Regions from separate parts of the Anthropogastromicrobium aceti genome, predicted to be linked through region 1. Evidence: riboswitches for the same ligand, from Rfam matches in the RefSeq annotation. Region 1 holds a riboswitch; the other holds the start of a gene.
What was found. Region 1 has a riboswitch for cyclic di-GMP ahead of LKD48_RS13305 (transglutaminase domain-containing protein). Riboswitches for the same ligand answer to the same signal wherever they lie in the genome.

Region 1 (10,846 bases):
GGAATCTGATCAAAAACGCTGCGCAGCAGCCGGGCTTCTTCTTTGGAAGCATATTTACAATAAACACCCAGAACGTTTCACCGTCTCTTACAATGCATCCGGAAAGCCCAGTGTAGCAAATGCGCCTTTTTTCAATCTCTCACACAGCAATGACTTTGTCATGCTTGCCGTCAGCGACACGCCTGTTGGATGTGACATTGAAAAACTTCATAAAGCTGTTCTTTCACACCATGTTTTTCATCCAAATGAACTTAATGCACTTTCTAATCTTCCTTCAGGAGATATACAAAACCATGAGTTTCTTCGCCTGTGGACGGCAAAGGAAGCCTTCCTAAAAGCCATAGGCACAGGTATTGATGCAAAAGCTTCCTCATACGATTTTAGTAAAAGCAATACCATCTCTCTCTATGATGGTTCATTTTGGAAACTCGAACATCATACAGTTTGCGATTTTCCTGACTATCTTTCGTGTGTTTGCTATAAATGCTTGCAATAAAAAGAAATATCATTTACACTTTAAGCATTACAAGTCAGGCGTTCACATTACACCTGCCCTATGTTTTATTATTCAGAAACGAGGATTGTTTTTATGACTGCTTATGCTCATCTGTTACTGTATTTCTTTTTCTACAGCTTTGTCGGCTGGATTTGGGAATCCAGCTATGTATCTATTCTCACAAAACGGCTGACGAACCGAGGTTTTTTAACTGGTCCAATGCTTCCGATCTATGGAAGCGGCGCTGTAGTCATGCTCTGTGCCACCTACCCGGTGCAATCGTCCGACATTGGTATTTTTCTGCTTGGACTTATTGCTGCCACAATACTTGAATACGTTACCGGTGTCGTTATGGAAGCACTTTTTCAGGTGCGTTACTGGGATTACAGTGACAAAAAGTTTAATATACAGGGACATATCTGCCTAAGCTCCTCGCTTGCATGGGGTGTTTTTACACTTCTTTTGATACGCGTCGTTCATCCACGCATATCAGCTTTGTTGGAAAAGATTCCTCAAAACGTATGCTTTGGCGCTCTTTTTGTGATCACTATAGTTTTTTCAATCGACTTTGCTTCCTCCTTCCATGCTGCTATGGATCTGCGTCAGATTCTTGAATCTATTACTAATCTAAAATCAGATGCAGAAAAGCTTCGTGAACGCTTTATTGTACTTACTGATTCCGTAAGCGAGACGCTTCGCGATAAGATTGGCACTATAAAAAAGCCGGAGAGTTCTCGTATTGAGGAATTTCAGATTTCTGTTTCTGAATACCTCGAAAAGCTTTACTCTCTTGTTCCAAAGGAAAAAACAGCCGATGTTATTCGACTCAAAGAACGCTTTGCCTATTTAGGTGAACTGAAAAATGCTATCTCAAAGCGTATGGATTTTCGTAAGATTATCCTTTTAAAAGGAAACCCAATGCTTACTTCAAAAAAATATGCCGATGCCCTTAATTCCTTAAAAGAGCAAATTGGACTTAATAAAAATAAATAAGAAAAAGGCCACAAAAAAACGATGACGCATATCTTAAAAAGCGTCATCGTTTTTCTATAAGCTTACTAAATCTTTATAAAGTAATTCCAATATAAGCTGCTGCAAGTTTTACAATATAAGTTATAAACTTGATCAAATACTCTTCAATACGCTCTAACAAGCTATATTGAACTGTCGATTCTTCTTGTACAGCAACCTCTGTCTGTGAAACACTTTCTTCTGTCTGTTCTTGCGTCTGTGCTTCAGTTTCCAACATCTCAGGATCATTTGATTCTTCTGCTTCATGAGATTCCTGCACCTGTTCTGCAGTCTGTGTACTTTCTGGCTCTGTATCAGCTGAATAAATATTTGTTTCATCAATAGTTACTTCCTCAGCCTGATATTGACTAAGCGCTGCGTTCATCAAATCTGCTGTATAGCTCGCACTGCTGTAAACTGCCGCTGAATTATATTTCCAATTCAATACGCCTTTTTCAACATAATAAGATTTACCATTGTAAATACAGCTTCCAGTATAATTCCAGTTGACCTGTCCCTTTGTAATGTAATACCATACTCCGCTGTGCTGACAAAGACCTGTATAGTTCCAGTCTAACGCACCATTTTTTATGTAAAACCAAATCGTATCATACTGACAAAGGCCAGTATACTCCCAATCAACTGAACCTTGTCTTACATAATACCATACTCCATTATACTGAGCTAACCCAGTATAACTCCAATCTGCTGTTCCACCCTTCACATAATACCAGCTGCCATTATAAACTGACAAACCTGAATATGCAGTATTACGTACACCTTTTTGAACATAGTACCAGTTTCCACTATTATAAATAAGACCTGAATAGCTTGTATTCTGCACACCATTGATTAAATACACCTGATCACTTCCAGATGCTGCAAAACCAGTATAGCTTGTGTCAACCTGATTATTAGTATAATAGCGCCATACCCCATCCGAATCCTTTAAAAGACCATTTTTACTGGTAACAGTATTTTGTCCTGCATATGCAGTCTGACTAAAGACTGGATACAAGAATACACAATCTGCACTAGTCGTCCATTTTCCACTTGGAATATGAGTATTTCCAAATTTCTTTGTTCCAAATGCTGCTGATGAGTATGTTTCTGAACCTACTAAGAAAAAGTCGTACATAGTGGTAGACTGATCATCCCACGTAGCATCCACTGCGTACCATACGCCATTTTCCATTTGAACATAATTCCACATATGATATTCTCCACTGTCTGTTACACCAGTAACAAGCACACATGGAATACCATATTTATTGCACTGGAGCTTCATCATCTTTGCATATCCAGCACAAACAGTTTCAACCTTTCCATCACCATCTGCGTCATAATATAGACTATATGGCGTCTGATAATACGGATTTCCGATATTTTGCGTATTATTTTCATAGCTGACCATACTGCAAATCTTGTCATGAATTGCCTTTACTTTATCGTATGTAGTTGCATTTGCTGGAAGCATAGCATCAATCTGTGATTTTGTTCCATCAAACAATGGATTTACTTTACTTCCTGTAAGTACCCCAGTATCCTTAGTAGGTGTTATGGTAAATGTACTTCCTGCAAGCTCAAGATCTGTTATAATACTTGTTTCGCCTGACTCGAACAGCGGTGTATATACGCTATAACCAATAGTATATTTTGCACCTGAAAGCCATACTAACTCTGGATGATCATATGTCAATGCTAAATATGCTGGAGTTACATAACTGCCAAGCCATGCAAAAATTGCCTGCTTTGTTTCTTCTGAATATACAGCCTTACCATTGGCTCCCTTTGTTACCTTCTGATTTTCAAAAATTTTTGTCAGGTTCAACTTCATCTTTGCTGTACTGGCACTACTTTTATTTGCTTCGTAAATCGCATTATAGATACGCTTAGATGTTGCATCAAGCTGATCATAATAGTTTCCAGTTGCTGTACTGATTCCTGCCATTCCTAAATAAATTGGATTTCTGTCTACTATCATATCAAATGAAAATGTCTTTACAAACTCATCTCCAATTTCATAAATATCAGAATCCATATCTTCATCAGTTGAATCTACAAATGCATCCGTTGAGCACTCAGTTGTCTCATCCTCACTATTAGATTCCTGTACCAGTTCTGGCAAATTCTCATTTACTGTTTCCTGAGTCTGTTCTTCTATACTTTCACTTGCCGTTTCCTGAGTCTGTTCTTGTGTACTTTCGCTTTCTGCTTCCTGAGTCTGTTCTTGTGTACTTTCGCTTTCTGCTTCCTGAGTCTGTTCTTCTATACTTTCAGTTATCGTTTCTGACGTCAGTTCTAATATCTCAGGATCAGTACCATTAACTAGTTCCTCTGATAACTCAGAAGATGATTCTGACAATATTTCCTGACTTAGTACTTCCTGCGATGTTTGTTCTTCTTGTGCATAAGTTGCCGATCCTGCCAATATAACAAAAGCAGTAAACAACGATGCGGCTCGTTTCAATAATGCCTTATTTTTTCTCATCCAGTACTCCCTCTTTCTATTGTATCTCTAGACAATTACTTCTTAATACTAAAAAATCACAGAGTTTCCCCTGCAATTTTTAACTGCAGCTGGCTGACATTTTACAGTCCCTATAGCTTTGCGTCACTGCCTTTCGACAGTTTTGCCAAACTATTTTTTTGTGAAAAATCATTAAATGACTCTCCATTGTAACCTATCTCCATTTTTATTAGTATCACGCATCGCCTTTTCTGTCAATAACTTTCTTCCAGATTCTTAATAATATGACTCTTTTCAGTGCTTGACAGGCAATTTAAGCTTGTCTTATAATAAATTATAATACAAGCGCATGCTTTTTAAGGGGGCAAAAAAGTTTCACCCTATATTTTATTATATCATTTTTCCCCTGTGAAAAAAAGTCTTATTTGCGCGGAAATGAGGTTTTTATGAAACATTACGATATTATTATTATCGGCGCCGGTCCTGGCGGTATTTTCTCCGCATACGAACTGACAACCAAACGCCCTGATTTAAAAATCGCTGTATTTGAGGCTGGAAATCGTCTTGAGAAAAGAAAGTGCCCAATTGACGGCAAGCGCGTAACAAAATGTATACACTGCAAAACCTGTGCTATCATGAATGGCTTTGGCGGTGCCGGTGCTTTCTCTGATGGAAAATATAATATTACGAATGAATTTGGCGGCACACTTTACGAGTATATCGGAAAAAACAAAGCAACGGAACTTATGGAATATGTTGATGAAATCAATATGGCCTACGGTGGCGAGGGCACACGCCTATACTCTTCTGCAAATTCCAGCTTTAAACGTGTCTGTCTGCAGCACAACCTTCACCTTCTTGAGGCATCTGTCCGTCATCTCGGAACAGACAAAAACTATGAAGTTCTCAGTAACCTTTATAATTTGTTAAAAGACAAGGTTAGTTTCTATTTCATGACACCAGTTCAGAATGTTGCAATCATGGATAATGGTGACTATGAGATTATTACAGAGAACGAGACATATACATGTGAGAAATGTATTATCTCCGTTGGTCGAAGTGGAAGCAAATGGATGGAGCAAATCTGCCATAACCTTGAAATTCCAACAAATTCAAGCCGTGTTGACATTGGTGTTCGCGTAGAGCTTCCTGCTGAGGTATTTGCCCCGATCACAGATGAGCTCTATGAAAGTAAGATTGTATACCAGACTGAAAAATATCAGGATCGTGTGCGTACCTTCTGCATGAATCCAAAGGGCGCTGTAGTTACAGAAAATACAAATGGTATTATCACAGTAAACGGGCACAGCTATGAAAATCCTGCCCTTCACACAAAGAATACAAACTTTGCTCTGCTTGTTTCCAAACACTTTACTGAACCGTTTAAGGACAGCAATGAATACGGTGAGAGTATAGCTCGTCTGTCTAACATGCTTGGAGGCGGCGTTATGGTTCAGCGCTTTGGTGATTTGATCCGCGGTCAGAGAAGTAACCCTAAGCGTATCGCAGAGTCTTTCCTTACACCAACTCTCGATGCTACGCCAGGCGATTTAAGCCTTGTAATGCCAAAGCGTATTCTCGACGGCATCATTGAAATGATCTATGCGCTTGACAATATTGCTCCTGGTACTGCAAACGATGACACACTTCTCTATGGTGTCGAAGTTAAATTTTACAACATGGAGGTTCAAATCGACAATCATCTTGAGACTCGCCACAAAAATCTCTTTGTGATCGGTGACGGCAGCGGTGTTACTCACTCTCTATCCCATGCATCTGCAAGCGGCATCTATGTTGCACGCCATCTGCTCGGTGAAATTGAATAATTAAAGAAAAGAGCCTCTGGGGACATATACTGTCCCCGATGGCTCTTAGTTACTTTCTGACTTTAACAATGCCTGATAAATATCTCTTTTGCTGACACCGCGATCCTTCGCAACCTGCTTCATCGCATCCTTGCGGTTCATATCTTCATACAGCGCCATGTGCTCTTCAATTGTCATTTCTTCCCATGACTGTTGTTTTTGCTTATTTAAATCTTCTCTGTCAGCTCCCTCAATGATAATTACGCACTCACCTCTCGGATCCTCTATGTCGCGATAATGAGCTAATGCACCATCTAACGTATCTGCATAGACAGTCTCATGCTTTTTAGTAAGCTCTCTGCATATACGAACCTTTCTTGATCCGAGTGTCTTAAAAAGCTCCTCAAGCGTCTTTACGAGGTGATGAGGTGCTTCATAAAGAATAATAGTTCTTGTTTCATCCTGTAATTCCTCAATAATTTGCGCACGCTGCTTTTTATCTGCTGGAAGAAATGCCTCAAATGCAAATCTTCTTGTAGATAAACCAGACATAGTAAGTGCGGTTATACATGCAGCAGGGCCGGGAAGAGATGTCACCTTAATCCCTGCCTCATAACACTTTTGAACCAGAACCTCACCTGGATCAGAAATGCCTGGCGTTCCTGCATCTGTAATGCAGGCAATATTTTTGCCATCCAGCATCAAACCAACCAGATATTCAGCCTTATCATATTTATTGTATTCATGATAGCTTGTCATTGGCGTATGAATATCAAAATGATTCAGAAGCTTTTGACTATTTCTTGTATCCTCTGCTGCAATAAGATCTACTTCCTTTAGCGTGCGCAGCACGCGAAATGTGATATCCTCAAGATTTCCAATCGGAGTTGCACACAGATAAAGCATTCCTGCCATAACTTTCTTCCTTCCATTTTCATGTTTGTATCTTTTCAGAGCCTTCCGTGAATCATTTTGATCTGTTTGCTCTCTTGCCCATCTTCATCAAACAATACAAGAGGCGCTTCGACGCGAATCTGCGTATTGCCGCCACGGATTCCTTCTATCAACACCAGATTAGCCTCCTGCGATGCCTTTGGATGCACCATACAAAGGCGCCTAGGTGACATTTTATATTGCTTCATCAGACATATGATATCTCCAAGACGATATGGTCGGTGCACCATATACATACGTCCTCCGGCCACCAATACATTCGCACTCTCACGAATCACATCCTCTAAGCTGCATAAAATTTCATGACGCGATACTGCCTTACTGTAATCAGCACCTACAAGGCCGCTTCCACCTGCCATATACGGTGGGTTGACTGTGACTACGTTAAAAACGCCTTTTCCAAAAAGAGTCTTTGTATTTTTCAAATCACCACAGATAATTGATACCTTATCCCCTAGATGATTTAACATCACACTTCGAGATGCCATTTTTGCAACTTCCTCTTGGATCTCTAGACCAGTAAAATGCGATGCCGCTGTCTTTGCCGTCATTAAAATAGGAACCACACCTGTCCCCGTACAAAAATCCAGCACGCGCTCTCCCTCAGAAGCCTTTGCAAACCACGATAGGAGCACTGCATCCACGCCATAGCAGAAACGTCCCGGATGCTGAATCAGCATTAACCCGTTGCGCTCTAAATCGTCTAATCTCTCACCTGGCTTAAGCTCACTTATCATTAAGCTTAGACCTTCCTTCCCTCTTGTCAAGCCTATCTAAATCTTCAAGCTCCTTTAATTCCTTATCGGACAGCTGCGTTTTTTCCCTTCTCTTATGAGGACGGAATTTCAGCTGAGAAACCTTGTATTCACGAATTTCCTTCTCATCCTTATTTACGGTAACGATGACTTTTACTTCCTGGCGAAGCACACTTACACTTGAAACCTCTCCCTTTAGTCCGTCATCTGTCGTCACATAATCACCTACACTTGGAAGCTTACTGTTTAAATACTCGTATGTCTCCTCCTCGTTCTTTAAACAACACATCAATCGTCCGCAGACACCGGAAATTTTCACAGGATTTAAAGACAAATTTTGTTCCTTTGCCATCTTGATAGAAACTGGCGCAAATTCTGATAAATATGAATTACAGCACAATGGTCTTCCGCAGCTGCCAATTCCACCAATAATCTTTGCCTCATCACGCACACCAATCTGACGAAGTTCAATACGAGTACGAAATACCGATGCCAGATCCTTTACAAGCTCACGAAAATCAACTCTTCCATCTGCCGTAAAGTAAAAAAGAACCTTATTATTGTCAAACGTATACTCTGCATCAATAAGCTTCATATCAAGACCATGCTTTGCGATTTTTTCCTTACAGATCTTAAATGCATCCTTTTCCTTCTGTCTGTTTTCATCTGCAACTGCATCGTCTTGTGGTGTAGCAATACGAATTACTGGCTTTAATGGCTGAAACACCTTTTCTTCATCCATATCTTTCACGCCAAGCACAACATAGCCATACTCAACGCCTCTTGCTGTCTCTACAATAACATGCATTCCCGTTGTAATATCCATATCAAGCGGATTAAAATAATACACCTTTCCGGCTCTGCGGAAACGCACACCGATGACCTTTATCATAATTTTTCCAAACCTTTCCTATTTCTGGCACTCTCTGATCGTCAGCCACAAAAGCTCCAGCGTAAGCTGGAAATTTACATTTGCGTCCAGTCTGGCTGACGCGGTATTTATAGCCTCCAGAATGCGGTTTATTTCATTATAACCACATGTCTGAGCAACCTTATTGATTGCGCTGTACTCCTCTGCAAAGATCAGAAGATTCGGATCTCTTGTTGCCTTAAAGATCAGAATATCTCGATACCACATCTGCATAAAACCAAAGCAGTCCTTAATGCTCAGTTTATATTCCTCAAGCTTTGCAATACTTTCAAGTAGCTCTGAAAATGGCATCTTAGAGGCTGTCTTTAATAATAGCATAATCGTCTGAATCATTGAAATAAAATCATCCGACTGTGCCAGCTTCAATCCCTTTCCGATATTTCCCTGTGAGAATTTTTCAAGTGTTGGAATCTTATCCTCATCCACACCTTTTTCTCTCATGTACGAAGTAAATGCTTCTGACTCAACTGGCTTCATATTCAGTACAATGCTTCTTGAAAGAATTGTTTCAAGCATTGATGCTGCATTTGTTGTAAGCAATAAAATAATACCATAAGCCGGAGGCTCCTCTATTGTCTTTAAAAGAGCATTCTGTGCCTGAACAGACAGCTTTTGCGCCTCGTCTACAATATAAATCTTATACGGACTGCAATATGGCTTAATCTGGATATCTCCGATAATCTGAGTTCTGACGTCATCTACACCGATTACCGTTGGCTTCTCATGACCTGGAAAAATTACATCAGGATGATTACCGCTCAAAAATTGTGTGCATGAATGGCACACGCCGCACGGTCTGTTGGCAGGTTCTGCCTGACACTCCAATGTCTGTGCAAATGCCTTCGCCGCCGTCATCTTTCCAAGACCATCCTCTCCGCTTATGACATAGCAGTGTGATACCTTCCCGGAAGAGATCGCATGTAAAAAATGTTCCTTTATCTGTTCATTTCCAATTAATTCTGAAAAACCGCCTGCATGCATATCAAAATCGCCTCCCATCTTATCGTAACGATCCATTTTTCTGTTTATGAACTGCATTTATCATAGCACAACTTTAATAAATAGTCTAGTTACAGTTCATGTTCAATGTATGATAAAACTTCTTTAAGACAGCACTCTCTATCCTCATTCTTAAAGCGTTTTATAATATTTGCAGCCTTTAGCTTTTCTTCAGAAAAATCGGCCTGATCAGCCAAAAAGCGTCTGCACATCTCCTCATATTTTGCAGTTTTTTGCGTGCGCTCTCTTGCAATAGCCCGCTCTAAGCGGAGCCCATCCTCTACCTCAAGATACACAGGAATCATAGTTTCTGCTCCAAAATGCGCACGAATCGGCACATACGATTCAAGTGTTCCAATTGTCATATAAACAGAATTATCATCAAACTGTCCATCATCTGCTGTTGCATAAATCCAATCACCGTATACGGTATGGTAAACACGCTTTTCTATAATTTTTCTTTCGTTTTCCATTTGGGCAATCTCACTGTCTGTCACAAAGAAATATTCTCTTCCATTTTCTTCGTGATCGCGTATCGGTCTCGTCGTATACAATATGATTTCCTTTGGTGAAGGATTAAGTTTTTCCTTTACTTTTCTGTAGATAGTATCTTTTCCAGATGCACTCTTTCCCATAAAATAGATAATTTTCATATCTTCTTTTCCTTTTTGTTGTTTGTACTATTTAGCTTCTGTTTTTATGTTATTAATTTTCAATGACAAGGAGCGTTTCTCCAGTTTTATCCTCCATGCCGTACAGTTCCATGCCACTTGTCCTATAGTAACGAACAATTTCAAGCAGTTCCTCGCTGATTTTTTCTCCTGGCATCAAGAACGGACAACCCGGTGGATAAACATAGACAGTCTCGGCACTGATTTTTCCAACAGATTCAAAAAATGGTACCTGAATTACAGGCGCCTCTGCTGCTTCTAGCGGCAGCATAACCAGTTCAAGCGGCACAAATGAAGAAGGATACGCACTCGTTGTTCTCTCCCATACTAGAGAGCCGCATTCCAACTCATCATTAATTTCGCTAAGTGCCGCCTCAAGACGCAAAAAGCCTTCTTCTGTATCTGTCAGCATTGTCATAAGAATTACATAATCGGGCGCTGACATTTCCGGCTGAAGATGATAGCGGTCGCGCAAAATTTCATGCAGCTTTCTTCCTGCATTCTTGTATCCTTTTGCGCCAAACACAATTTTTGTATAATCTGCAATCGGAATACTAATCATGTCTGCGCTTTTTATTTTCGGATAAAGAAACCACAGTTGTTTCCATGACTCGCTTCGTTCATAGAAAAGCTGCAGTCTGTCAGTCAGCATTTGTAGCTTTTTTTTGCCTTCGCCTTGCATATAGCGCACACAAAGATCCATTCCTGCCATTAAAACGTAAGATGGACTAGATGTCTCAAATATATGAAGGGC
Region 2 (10,846 bases), on a different contig from region 1:
TAATGAGAAGTTTATGGCAGAGATCAAGATCTTCTGTAACAATCGTATTGGTATTTTTGCAGATATCTCTAAGATTTTTACAGAGCGAGAGATTGACATTGCTTCCATGAGTTCTAAGACAAGTAAGCAGGGAACGGCAACTATCAACATGTCATTTGAAGTTGGTGGTGTAGATGCTCTGCAGCAGCTTATCAATCGCCTGATGGCAGTTAACAGCGTAATTGATATTGAACGTTCTAATGGATAAAACAATGATGTTATGCACAGATTGCAGGCAGGGTATTGGCCCTGCCTGTTTTTAGAATTGCGAGAATTGCATCGCAACGGAGCAATTCGTAGGCATCAATTATAAAATTAAGAAGAAAAGGTCAGGTATTTTCATGAGAATAGAGACAATTATGGTAGGTCAAATGGGGACAAATTGCTATTTGGCATGGGATGAAGAAAGCAAACGCGGCTTTTTGGTGGATCCAGGTGAACAGGCAGATAAAATCATTCGCGTGTGCAGCCGTTATGAAATAAAGCCAGAGGCAGTACTTTTGACACACGGTCATTTTGACCACATCATGGCAGCAAAGAAAGTGAAGGAATATTATCAGATTCCTGTATACGCCGGCATTCATGAAGAGGAGCTTTTAGCAGATGCCGAGAAAAATCTTTCTGCGATGTGGGCTGAGGGCTTTACTATGAAGGCAGATGAGTTTGTTGTTGACAATCAAAAAATTGAGATTGCAGGAATGAAGATTACCGTGATTGAAACACCAGGTCATACACTAGGTGGTGTGTGCTATTATATAGAAAAGGAACATGTGTTGTTTGCGGGAGATACGTTGTTTTTCGAGAGCTATGGAAGAACAGATTTTCCTGGCGGAAGTATGTTTTCACTGATTCGTTCTCTTGGGAAAAAGCTATTTGTACTGCCAGATGAGACAGATGTATATCCGGGTCATGGACAGGCGACCTCGATAGGTTATGAAAAAACACACAATCCGGCAGCAGGAATGCGATAAAAAGTAAAAGGAAAGCAAAGGAAACGATATGATTTATTTTTATTTGGAATGCGATGCATTAGATAACGATATTCGAAGCCTGTTCATGGCATTTTATCCGGGACGGGCAATTAAAAGAATTGAAACAAAGGAATATGCGTGTGCAGAGGGTGATTTGTTTCTTCGTGTGTGTATGAGTGATTGTGCAGAAACACAGTGTTTAGCAAACGAGGATAACACTAAAAAGAAGATGACAATGGAGCTTGTGCAGGATGGCACATTGCTTGATGATGCATGTGAATGTGAATTGTCAGATCGAAAGGACACTAAAACAAAGGCAAAATGTATGCTGTATTGTCTACTCTCTAAGCTTACAAAAAAAGAGCTTCCATGGGGAACACTGACAGGTATCCGACCGACAAAGATTGCAAGAACTATGCTGATGGAAGGTGCTTCTGATGAGGAATGCATAGACTACATGAAAAATCAGATGCTTTGCGGTGAGGAAAAGACTATGCTTAGTCTTGATATTGCAAAGAGAGAAATTAAGTTGCTTGATTGTCTGGACTATAAGGATGGATATAGTTTGTATGTCGGAATTGCATTTTGTCCGACAACATGTGCGTACTGCTCATTCACATCATATCCAGTGAGCCGATTTGGTGATCGTGTAGATGCATATCTTGATTCAATTGAAAAAGAGATTGAATATGTGGCAGAGGCTTTTAAAGATAAGAAGCTAAACACAATATATATCGGTGGAGGTACGCCGACCACATTAGAGCCAGATCAGTTAGAACGCCTTCTATCAAAGATTGAGAACTCCTTTAATTTGTCTTTCCTTCAGGAGTGGACAGTTGAGGCAGGACGTCCAGACAGCATCACACGTGAAAAACTTAAGACAATAAAGTGTCATCCTGTCACACGTATAAGTATCAACCCACAGACAATGAAAGACGAGACACTAGAACTGATTGGCCGAAGACATACAGTTTTACAGGTAAAGGATGCCTTTTTGCTTGCAAGAGAAGAAGGCTTTGATAATATTAACATGGACATCATTGTTGGACTGCCGCAGGAGACAAAAGAAGATGTTGAGAATACGTTGGAAGAAATCAAAAAACTAGGACCAGACAATTTGACGGTTCACTCCCTGGCCATTAAGCGTGCTGCAAGATTAAATACTCAGAAGGAAGAATACGCAGGTATGAAGAGTGTTAATTCTGAAAGTACGATGGAGCTGACACAAGATGCCGCAGAGGAAATGGGTATGAAGCCGTATTATCTGTACCGCCAGAAAAACATGACAGGAAATATGGAAAATGTCGGATATGCAAAGCCAGGAAAAGAGGGAATCTACAACATCTTAATCATGGAAGAAATGCAGACAATCGTAGCACTTGGTGCAGGGGCCATCACAAAGGCGGTATATCCAAACGGCAGGATCGAAAGATGCGAAAATGTCAAGGATATCAAGACTTATCTGGAAAAAACAGACGAGATGATCGAGCGTAAAAAGAGGCTTTTTGCGGACGAAAAGAGGTCTGATTGATCGAGTCTACGTTAGGACGAATTCATTCATTGATTCAATGAGTGGATTCGTCTTTTTTAATTTCTGTTATTATTAAAAATTTTAAAAAGGTTAAGGAGGTACAGTATGAGCAGTACAGCGTTAAGCGCAACAAATAAAATAGAAAGCAACAAAATTGTTAGAAAAATAAGATAATTTACAAAAAAATGTACGAACAATACAAAACTATTGACAAAATATATTGACTACATTATAATGAAATCAAGAAAAGTGATGGTGAAATGAACATATCATGGTTTTAACGACCAGAAAGGAGCGCCTATGAGAAAAATTTCAGAAAGAGGTTTATTTGGAGTATTAGTTATGATTATCAGTATGCTAGCTGTTCAGATGAGTGCATTCGCTTCTAATACGTATGAAAATAGCACACAGATAAAAGCTCAGCTTCAGTTAGATGCAGAGGATGAGGCAGTTTTAAATCAGTATTTCCAGAACAGAGCGGAAAATTTTTACGGGAATACAGTAGTGGATGGTTGGATGAAAGAGGAACAGCAGCAGCGAATAGCAGCACTTAGCCAGTGGATGGAAAGCTGTGGATTTAAGGTAGAAAAAGCAACGGTTGCTTTTACCGTAAACAGTGTATTGGCAAAGGATGAGAATGAAACCGTTGTACTTGGATCAGAATGGAATACATTAACTTATAAGTTTGATTCGGAAAACGAGTCGAGAGATATGATGTTTGAGACAATGCATGTATTGCATATATCAGAAATTACACATGAGATTACTTCAGATTGTTATAGTGAGTATACAGGATATCAATATGGTTCTCAGGAAGAACTTTCTTATGTTCAGATTGGTGAGAACAACGGAGAACTTGGAAAAGGCGCATTTCCAATCGAGGGTCTGCTGTGGGGAATGGAGGCACCGCAGTTAAGTGGAATGAATATAAGTACATTAACATTGCAGGATCTTTATAATATTTATGGAAATGATATGGAAGTAACGCTTCATTTCTCAGAAGACGGGCTATGGTGCTTAGAAGGAAAGTATGAATTAGGCGAAACAGACGTTGTAACTGAAATTCAAAACGAAGGTTGGTATGGAGAAGGTCAGTCAGTGGAGATACCAGATTATACCGCTTGGTATTTTGAAATTATACAGGAAGTTTCGTATCAGGACAAAGCGTTTTCAGAAGTGAATTGTGCAGAAGTTCGTGAATACCCAGACGGAACTGGACAGCTTATTCTCACGTTAGAAAAGATTCCAGCGGAAAACATAGAGACAGAATAAAGTTTAATTCGATAAAAACATACAGATTTTTTATTTAACAGTATTGACATATAAATAACTTCGTGGTATTTTATTTTGGAAAATCAAAAGCAAACCTGCTGAAAAGCAGGGACGCAAAGCCAGAAGGGACTAAAGTCAGAAAGTTTGACCATGTCAGCCGGTTGCCATTGTTTCCATATCATCATAATATATGGAAAAGATGTTTGAACAGAAGAGATTCCTATACCTTTTATACTATATAGATGTGTGATTTTAGAGAAATATAGTAGGGACACTGGCAGATTTTGGCAAGTGTCCTTTTTGTATGCAAAAATATATAAGAGAACTGGCAGGGACAAGTTCTCTGTATCGGTATACAGAAAAAAGCAGGATGAAGAATGGGGAAAGCAGAGAGAGGATTTTTATAAAATGAAAAATTATGAAGACAAAATATATTCCTTAGGTGAGACTGTAACGGGGCAGACACAGGACATGTCACAGGCCGTACAGAAAACACTGGAAAATAATGGCGGGGTAGGTATAATGACAGGATCTTATGACCAAAACCTGTCTATTTTGTCTGTAAGTAATCTGCTGTTGCATAGTACAGGATATACATACGATACTTTCATGGAACAGACAAAAGGCTCATTGAGAAACTTCTTTTATGACGAGGAAGATATACTGGAGCGAGACCGTTTTTTGCAGCTTCACGGAACAGGGGAAGCACAGATCCTTACAGCAGACGGTACAGTGAATAATGTACGGCTTTGTAAAGAGGATGCGACAGATGAGGCAGGCAGACAGATCTGGGTTATGTCCGTACAGGTCAACTGGGATCATGTAAATCTGGCACTGCTCAATGAGGCTATCTATTCCGGCTTCTGGTATTTTGACTGTGACGAAAACAGCGAGATTGTGAATGCAAACTGGAGTCATGAATTTAGAAAAATGCTTGGCTATCATGACACCCTGGACTTTCCGAATAAACTGGAATCCTGGTCAGATCTTCTGCATCCACAGGATAAAGAAAGAGTAATGGCGCAGCTTCAGGCGGCAATTGCGGATAAGACGAACCAGATAAAATATCAGGTAGAGTATCGTCTGAGAATGAAGAATAATCAGTACCAGTGGTTTCGGGCATCGGCAGAAGTAATACGCCGTCTGGATGGTTCTGCAAGCAGGATTGCCGGGATTTTTATTAACATTGATGGGGAGAAAAAAGAAATCATGCAGGCACAAAAATCTGCTGCTTTCCACCGGGCTTTTACGAAAGCAGATTTGTGCGAGTATTATGTGAATCTGGAAGCGAATACTTTTGATACCTTTAAGGTTGAACCGTCCCTGATGACAGTCTTTGAACAGAGTTATACGTGGGATGAATTGATTCGCCATTTTGTGGATTCCTATGTTGTGGAGACAGATAAGAAGGCGGTATCCTCTTTTTACGACCGTGGTTATATTGCAGAAAAGCTGAAGGGTCTGGAAACTGAATTGTCTTTGGAGTGCCGAATCACTCTGAATGGAGAAGAACGATGGGTTCGCAATGTGATCATACGTGGCGAGATAGAGGATTCAGAATATGCCATGATCTTTCTGCGTGATATCACGGATGCAAAGGTAGAGAGCGCACGGCATCTGCAGATGGCAGCGGATAATGCTTCCATGGAGCAGCTGATTCAGAGTATTGTGCGTCTGGTTGACCGCTTTGTTGTCTGTGATCTGGAAAATGACAGATATGAATTCTACAATCTGAATGGACAGATGATATATAAACCTCTGGGATTTTATCATGATTTCCAGAGGCAGGTTCTTGAAAAGTATAAGACACTGGAACCATTGGAAGCTATTGATATACTGATAACACCGGAAAATATCCGGAAGAATCTGAAATGTGAAAATGATATTTATAAGTTTGAGTACTGCAGCCTGGATGAAAAGACTTATAAAATAGCTTCTTATATTCCATTAAAATGGGAAAATGGAAAGCTCGTAAGAGTATTGCTGGCATCCATAGATGTGACACAGGAGAAAAAAGCAGAGATCGAATCTCGTCAGGCATTGAAAGAAGCTTACCGGTCGGCAGAAAATGCAAATCGTGCGAAGACAGAATTTCTTTCCAATATGTCCCATGATATCCGGACACCGATGAATGCCATTGTTGGTCTGACGGCAATCGCAGGAGCAAATATTGAGAGTCATGACAGAGTTATTGAGTGTCTTGGCAAGATTACAGAATCAAGTCGTCATCTGTTGGGGCTGATCAATGGAGTATTGGATATGGCACGTATTGAAAGTGGAAAAATGACGCTGGCTCAGGAAGATTTCAATCTGTCGGAGCTTGTGGATAATCTTATTACGCTTACGAAACCGGTGCTTGATGAACATAAACATAATTTTGATATACACATCAATCATATTGAACATGAGGATGTCTGTGGTGACAGCCTGAGAATCCAGCAGGTATTTGTGAATCTGATGAGCAATGCGATCAAGTATACACCGGATGGTGGAAATATTACCTTTTCTATAGAGGAAAAGCCAAATGGATTTTCGGAACTTGGATGCTATGAATTTTCGATTGAGGATAATGGGATCGGTATGTCACCGGAATTCCAGAAGATCATGTTTGATCCTTTCAGCCGCGCAGATGACCACAGGACAACCAAGGTTCAGGGAACTGGTCTGGGAATGGCAATCAGCAGAAATATTGTGAACCTGATGAATGGCACTATTAAAGTGGATAGTACCTTACACAAGGGAACTAAAATTACGGTAACAATTTATCTGGAGCTTCAGGAAAAAGAAAAAGAACAGGACAAAGATCTAATGAATTTGCCGGTTCTGGTTGTGGATGATGATAGGACATGCTGTGAAAGTACAGTTGCCACACTGAAGGAAATCGGTATTATGGGTGAATGGGTTCTCTCTGGCAGGGAAGCCGTTGAGTGCTGTTATGCACGTCATGAGTTGAAAGATGATTACTTTGCTGTTATTTTAGACTGGAAGATGCCGGAAATGGATGGCATAGAAACTGCCAGACAGATCAGAAAACGGATAGGTAAAGAGATCACCATCATTGTACTGACGTCTTATGAATTTAGCGAGATCGAAGAAGAAGCAAAGGCTGCAGGCATAGATGCTTTTATTGCAAAACCGCTGTTTCGTTCTCGTCTGACGGCTACACTGCGGCAGTTTACTTCAGAAAGAAAAGAAAAAACAGCAAGAAATTATTTGGAGAAGCTGTCAAAATCAGACTACACGGGAAAAAGGATTCTGTTGGTCGAGGATAATGAATTAAACAGAGAAATTGCTGTTGAAATTTTGCAGATGACAGGTGCAGAAGTGGAAACAGCAGAAAATGGGAAAATTGCAGTTGAGAAAGTGGAAGCTTCTCCGAAAAGTTCGTATGATCTTATTTTTATGGATATTCAAATGCCTGTCATGAATGGCTATGAGGCAACAGCAGCAATCAGGAGCCTTCCGGGTGAACAGGGAAAACTGCCTATTGTTGCCATGACCGCCAATGCTTTTGCGGAAGATGTACAGCTGGCAAAAAATACAGGCATGAATGGACATATCGCAAAACCGCTGGATATGAATAAACTTAATGATGTTCTGGAAAACTGGCTGTAATTTATTCTCATGGGATGGGAAAACTAAAAAACAGTTGACACAGCCTATTGCAAAAACGTATAATGTTGAACGTAGTGTATCATACAGGGAAAGCCCTGATAGTGGAAAGAGGAGTGTTTTATGGCATTAGTAAAGAAGCCTGTTACAGGCATGAAGGATATTCAGCCGGCAGAAATGCAGATCCGTGATTATGTGATTGGGCTGATTAAGGAAACGTATAAGGGATTTGGTTTCACACCGATTGAAACACCTTGTGTTGAAAATATTGCAAACTTAAGCAATAAGCAGGGTGGTGAGAATGAGAAGCTTATCTTTAAGATCTTAAAGCGTGGTGAGAAGTTAAACTTAGAAACAGCACAGACAGAAGCAGATTTGGTAGATAGTGGTCTTCGCTATGACCTGACTGTTCCGTTGTCAAGATATTATTCCAATAATGCAGCAAATCTGCCAAAGCCGTTTAAGGCATTGCAGATCGGACCGGTATGGAGAGCTGACCGTCCGCAGAAGGGTCGTTTCAGACAGTTCTATCAGTGTGATATTGATATTCTTGGAGATCCGACAAATCTTGCAGAGATCGAGCTGATTTTGGCAACAACTACACTTCTTGGAAAGGTTGGCTTTAAGGGATTTACCGTACATATCAATGACCGCCGTATTTTAAAGGGCATGGCAAAGTACAGCGGCTTTGATGAAGCACAGTATGATGAAGTCTTTATCATTTTGGATAAGATGGATAAGATCGGTCTTGATGGTGTAGCAAAAGAGCTTGCATCAAATGGTTTTGCAGAGGAATCAATCGAACGCTATATGGGTCTGTTCAAAGGCTTGAATGAAGCAGAGGATGGTGTTGCTTATCTTGCAGAGACACTTGGTGATTGCTTAGAGGGCGGCGCAGCAGAGAACTTAAAGCAGATTTGTGAGGCAGTTACGGCAACAACTCAGGCAAGCTTTAAGCTGCAGTTTGATCCAACATTAGTTCGTGGTATGTCTTACTATACTGGAACTATTTTCGAGATCGGAGTAGAGGGCTTCCCAGGTTCAATTGCCGGAGGCGGACGTTATGATAAGATGGTTGGCAAGTTCACAGGAATGGAAACTCCAGCATGTGGCTTCTCAATCGGATTTGAGCGTATTGTAACAATTCTCTTAGATGAGGGCTTTACTGTTCCAGGCAGCAAGGAAAAGATTGCATATTTGGTAGAAAAGGGTGTAGATAGCAAGGTGCTTGGCACTGTTCTTCAGGAAGCAATGGCAGGACGTGCAGCAGGACAGCAGATTCTTGTTGCATGGATGAATAAGAATAAGAAGTTCCAGAAGGAACAGCTGACAGCAGAAGGCTACAGCGAGTTCAAGGAGTTTTATAAGGAAGCATTAAAGTAATCACATGTAAAGGCGCTGCAGCGTTTGCTGCAGTGTCGTTTCTGTGTAAGCTAAAATGGAGGTAAGGCGATTGAGAAAACAAGTATTGCTGAAAAAAGGTATTGCAGGACTGCTTTCTATTGGAATGCTGTTAGGGTCTGTTATTCCGACAGCAGCACAGGAAACGTCCAGTCAAAGTGCATTTGAAACGAAGTTGCAAGAGCAGATGCAAGAAACGCAAATGCAGCCTGAAGAGCTGACGTCTGAAACAGAATCCGAAACGGTCAAGACTCAGTCGCAGGAAACTCAGACAGAAACATCTGCGCAGGAAAGTGAAGTGATTCCATCGGAAGAATCGTCATCTATATCACAGGCAGAAACAAGTGAAGCTCAGACAGAGCAGCCAACACAAACGGAAATTCAAAGTGAGCCTCAGACGCAGGAGACAGTGCAGACCTCGTCAGAGTCTGACAGTGTAGAAGAAACACAGGAAAATGAAACAGAGTATTCTACAGAAGAATTTACAGAGGAAGAGTCAACAGAAGAAGAGTCAACAGAAGAGGAAACAACTGAAGAAGCAGAGTTAGAAGGAGTTGAAGAAAGCTTCTATGCTAATGCAAGCTTAAATACAGATTCAAAAGTATATTCTGGATGGAAAAAAGATTCGTCAGAGTTGGTGACACTTCCAGCGGGTTCTTATGTTTACATAACATCTGTAGTTTGTGTGGAGGAAGAGCCGCGATGGGCGCATGTTATTTTTGATATTAATGAATATTGCTATGAAGGTTATATTCCATTTGAAGTGCTTTCTGTAAGCTATGATGCTGATCTGATGGAAGCAGATGAGACACAGGCCTTTCCAGCAGATTACCAAAGTGCCTTGAATGCACTTCATCAAGCACATCCTAATTGGGTATTTAAGCCAGTTTATGTTGGCGATACTTTTTCATATGCAGTAAATCAACAGGTTACGACACCTGCAAGAGCGCTTGTAAGCACTTATTATAATGAATGCTTCCGATCTATGTTAGACAGAGATTACAATTGGCAGACCAATACGTGGAAACAATGGGAACCAGGTTGGGCTGGTGCGTCAGAAGAGACTGTGCGCTATTATATGGATCCGAGAAATTTTTTAAATGAAAATGACATTTTTATGTTTGAATCACTTATCTATGAGAAGTATCAGACACAAGGGGCAGTTGAGGCTGCACTTGCCAATACATTTATGTCGAATGCGAAAGTTCCAGGTGCAGAGTATACATATGCATGGTTGTTTTGTTGGGTTGGAGAAAAATATAATATTAATCCGGTAGCACTTGCAAGTCGTGTTAGACAAGAACAGGGAGCAGGTACGTCTGATTTGATTTCTGGAAAATATGCTGGATATGAAGGATTGTACAATTATTTCAATATACAGGCAACTGGTTCAAGTAGAGATCAAATCGTGCAGAATGGATTAAAAGAGGCAAAGACGGGTTCGACAATGATGCTTCCAGATGGTACAGTATCAAGTGGATCTTGGGATACCCCAACAAAGGCATTGATTGGCGGTTCATTGAAGTTTGCCAATCTGTATATTCTCAAAAATCAGAATACGCTATATGCCCAAAAATTTGACTATGACGGTCAGTATAACGGTAAATATTGGCATCAATACATGACCAATATCATGGCACCGTATTCAGAGGGAAATCAAGTAAGAAGATCCTATACCAATAGTGGTCAATTAGGAAATAGTTTTGTTTTTTTGATTCCTGTTTATGAGGAGCGTCCGGTATCTTCACCCAAACCACAGGAACGAAAAAATCAAAATAGCTGCTTAAAGTCATTGACAGTAAATGACCAGGAAGTAATCACTGCATTTGATAAGACACAAAAAGATTTTTATTATAGTGTAGGAGAAAAGACAGTTTATGCGAATATCAGAGTAAAAACTGCATCTTCATCAGCTACACTGAAATTTTCCAATATTGGAAGCATGTCTCACAAGGTTGAGGTTAGCACAATAACCGTTACAGCTGAGGATGGCACACAGACACAGTACCGTTTGTTTGTT

Region 2: another riboswitch for cyclic di-GMP. It lies ahead of LKD48_RS02940 (hybrid sensor histidine kinase/response regulator); the one in region 1 lies ahead of LKD48_RS13305 (transglutaminase domain-containing protein).

The regions. Positions count from the first base shown of each region.
Region 1 is NZ_JAJEQN010000041.1:4,531-15,376, reverse strand. It holds gene LKD48_RS13315 (4'-phosphopantetheinyl transferase family protein) at 1-496, shown strand, start outside; gene LKD48_RS13310 (putative ABC transporter permease) at 590-1,489, shown strand; gene LKD48_RS13305 (transglutaminase domain-containing protein) at 1,563-3,998, opposite strand; cyclic di-GMP riboswitch class I at 4,080-4,155, opposite strand; gene LKD48_RS13300 (NAD(P)/FAD-dependent oxidoreductase) at 4,424-5,803, shown strand; gene rsmI (16S rRNA (cytidine(1402)-2'-O)-methyltransferase) at 5,849-6,697, opposite strand; gene LKD48_RS13290 (tRNA1(Val) (adenine(37)-N6)-methyltransferase) at 6,733-7,473, opposite strand; gene LKD48_RS13285 (PSP1 domain-containing protein) at 7,463-8,383, opposite strand; gene LKD48_RS13280 (DNA polymerase III subunit) at 8,402-9,439, opposite strand; gene LKD48_RS13275 (nucleoside/nucleotide kinase family protein) at 9,493-10,074, opposite strand; gene LKD48_RS13270 (aminotransferase class I/II-fold pyridoxal phosphate-dependent enzyme) at 10,127-10,846, opposite strand, start outside.
Region 2 is NZ_JAJEQN010000005.1:55,339-66,184, forward strand. It holds gene LKD48_RS02920 (RelA/SpoT family protein) at 1-247, shown strand, start outside; gene LKD48_RS02925 (MBL fold metallo-hydrolase) at 381-1,010, shown strand; gene hemZ (coproporphyrinogen dehydrogenase HemZ) at 1,039-2,541, shown strand; gene LKD48_RS02935 (hypothetical protein) at 2,842-3,813, shown strand; cyclic di-GMP riboswitch class I at 3,892-3,982, shown strand; gene LKD48_RS02940 (hybrid sensor histidine kinase/response regulator) at 4,222-7,428, shown strand; gene hisS (histidine--tRNA ligase) at 7,549-8,808, shown strand; gene LKD48_RS02950 (hypothetical protein) at 8,879-10,846, shown strand, end outside.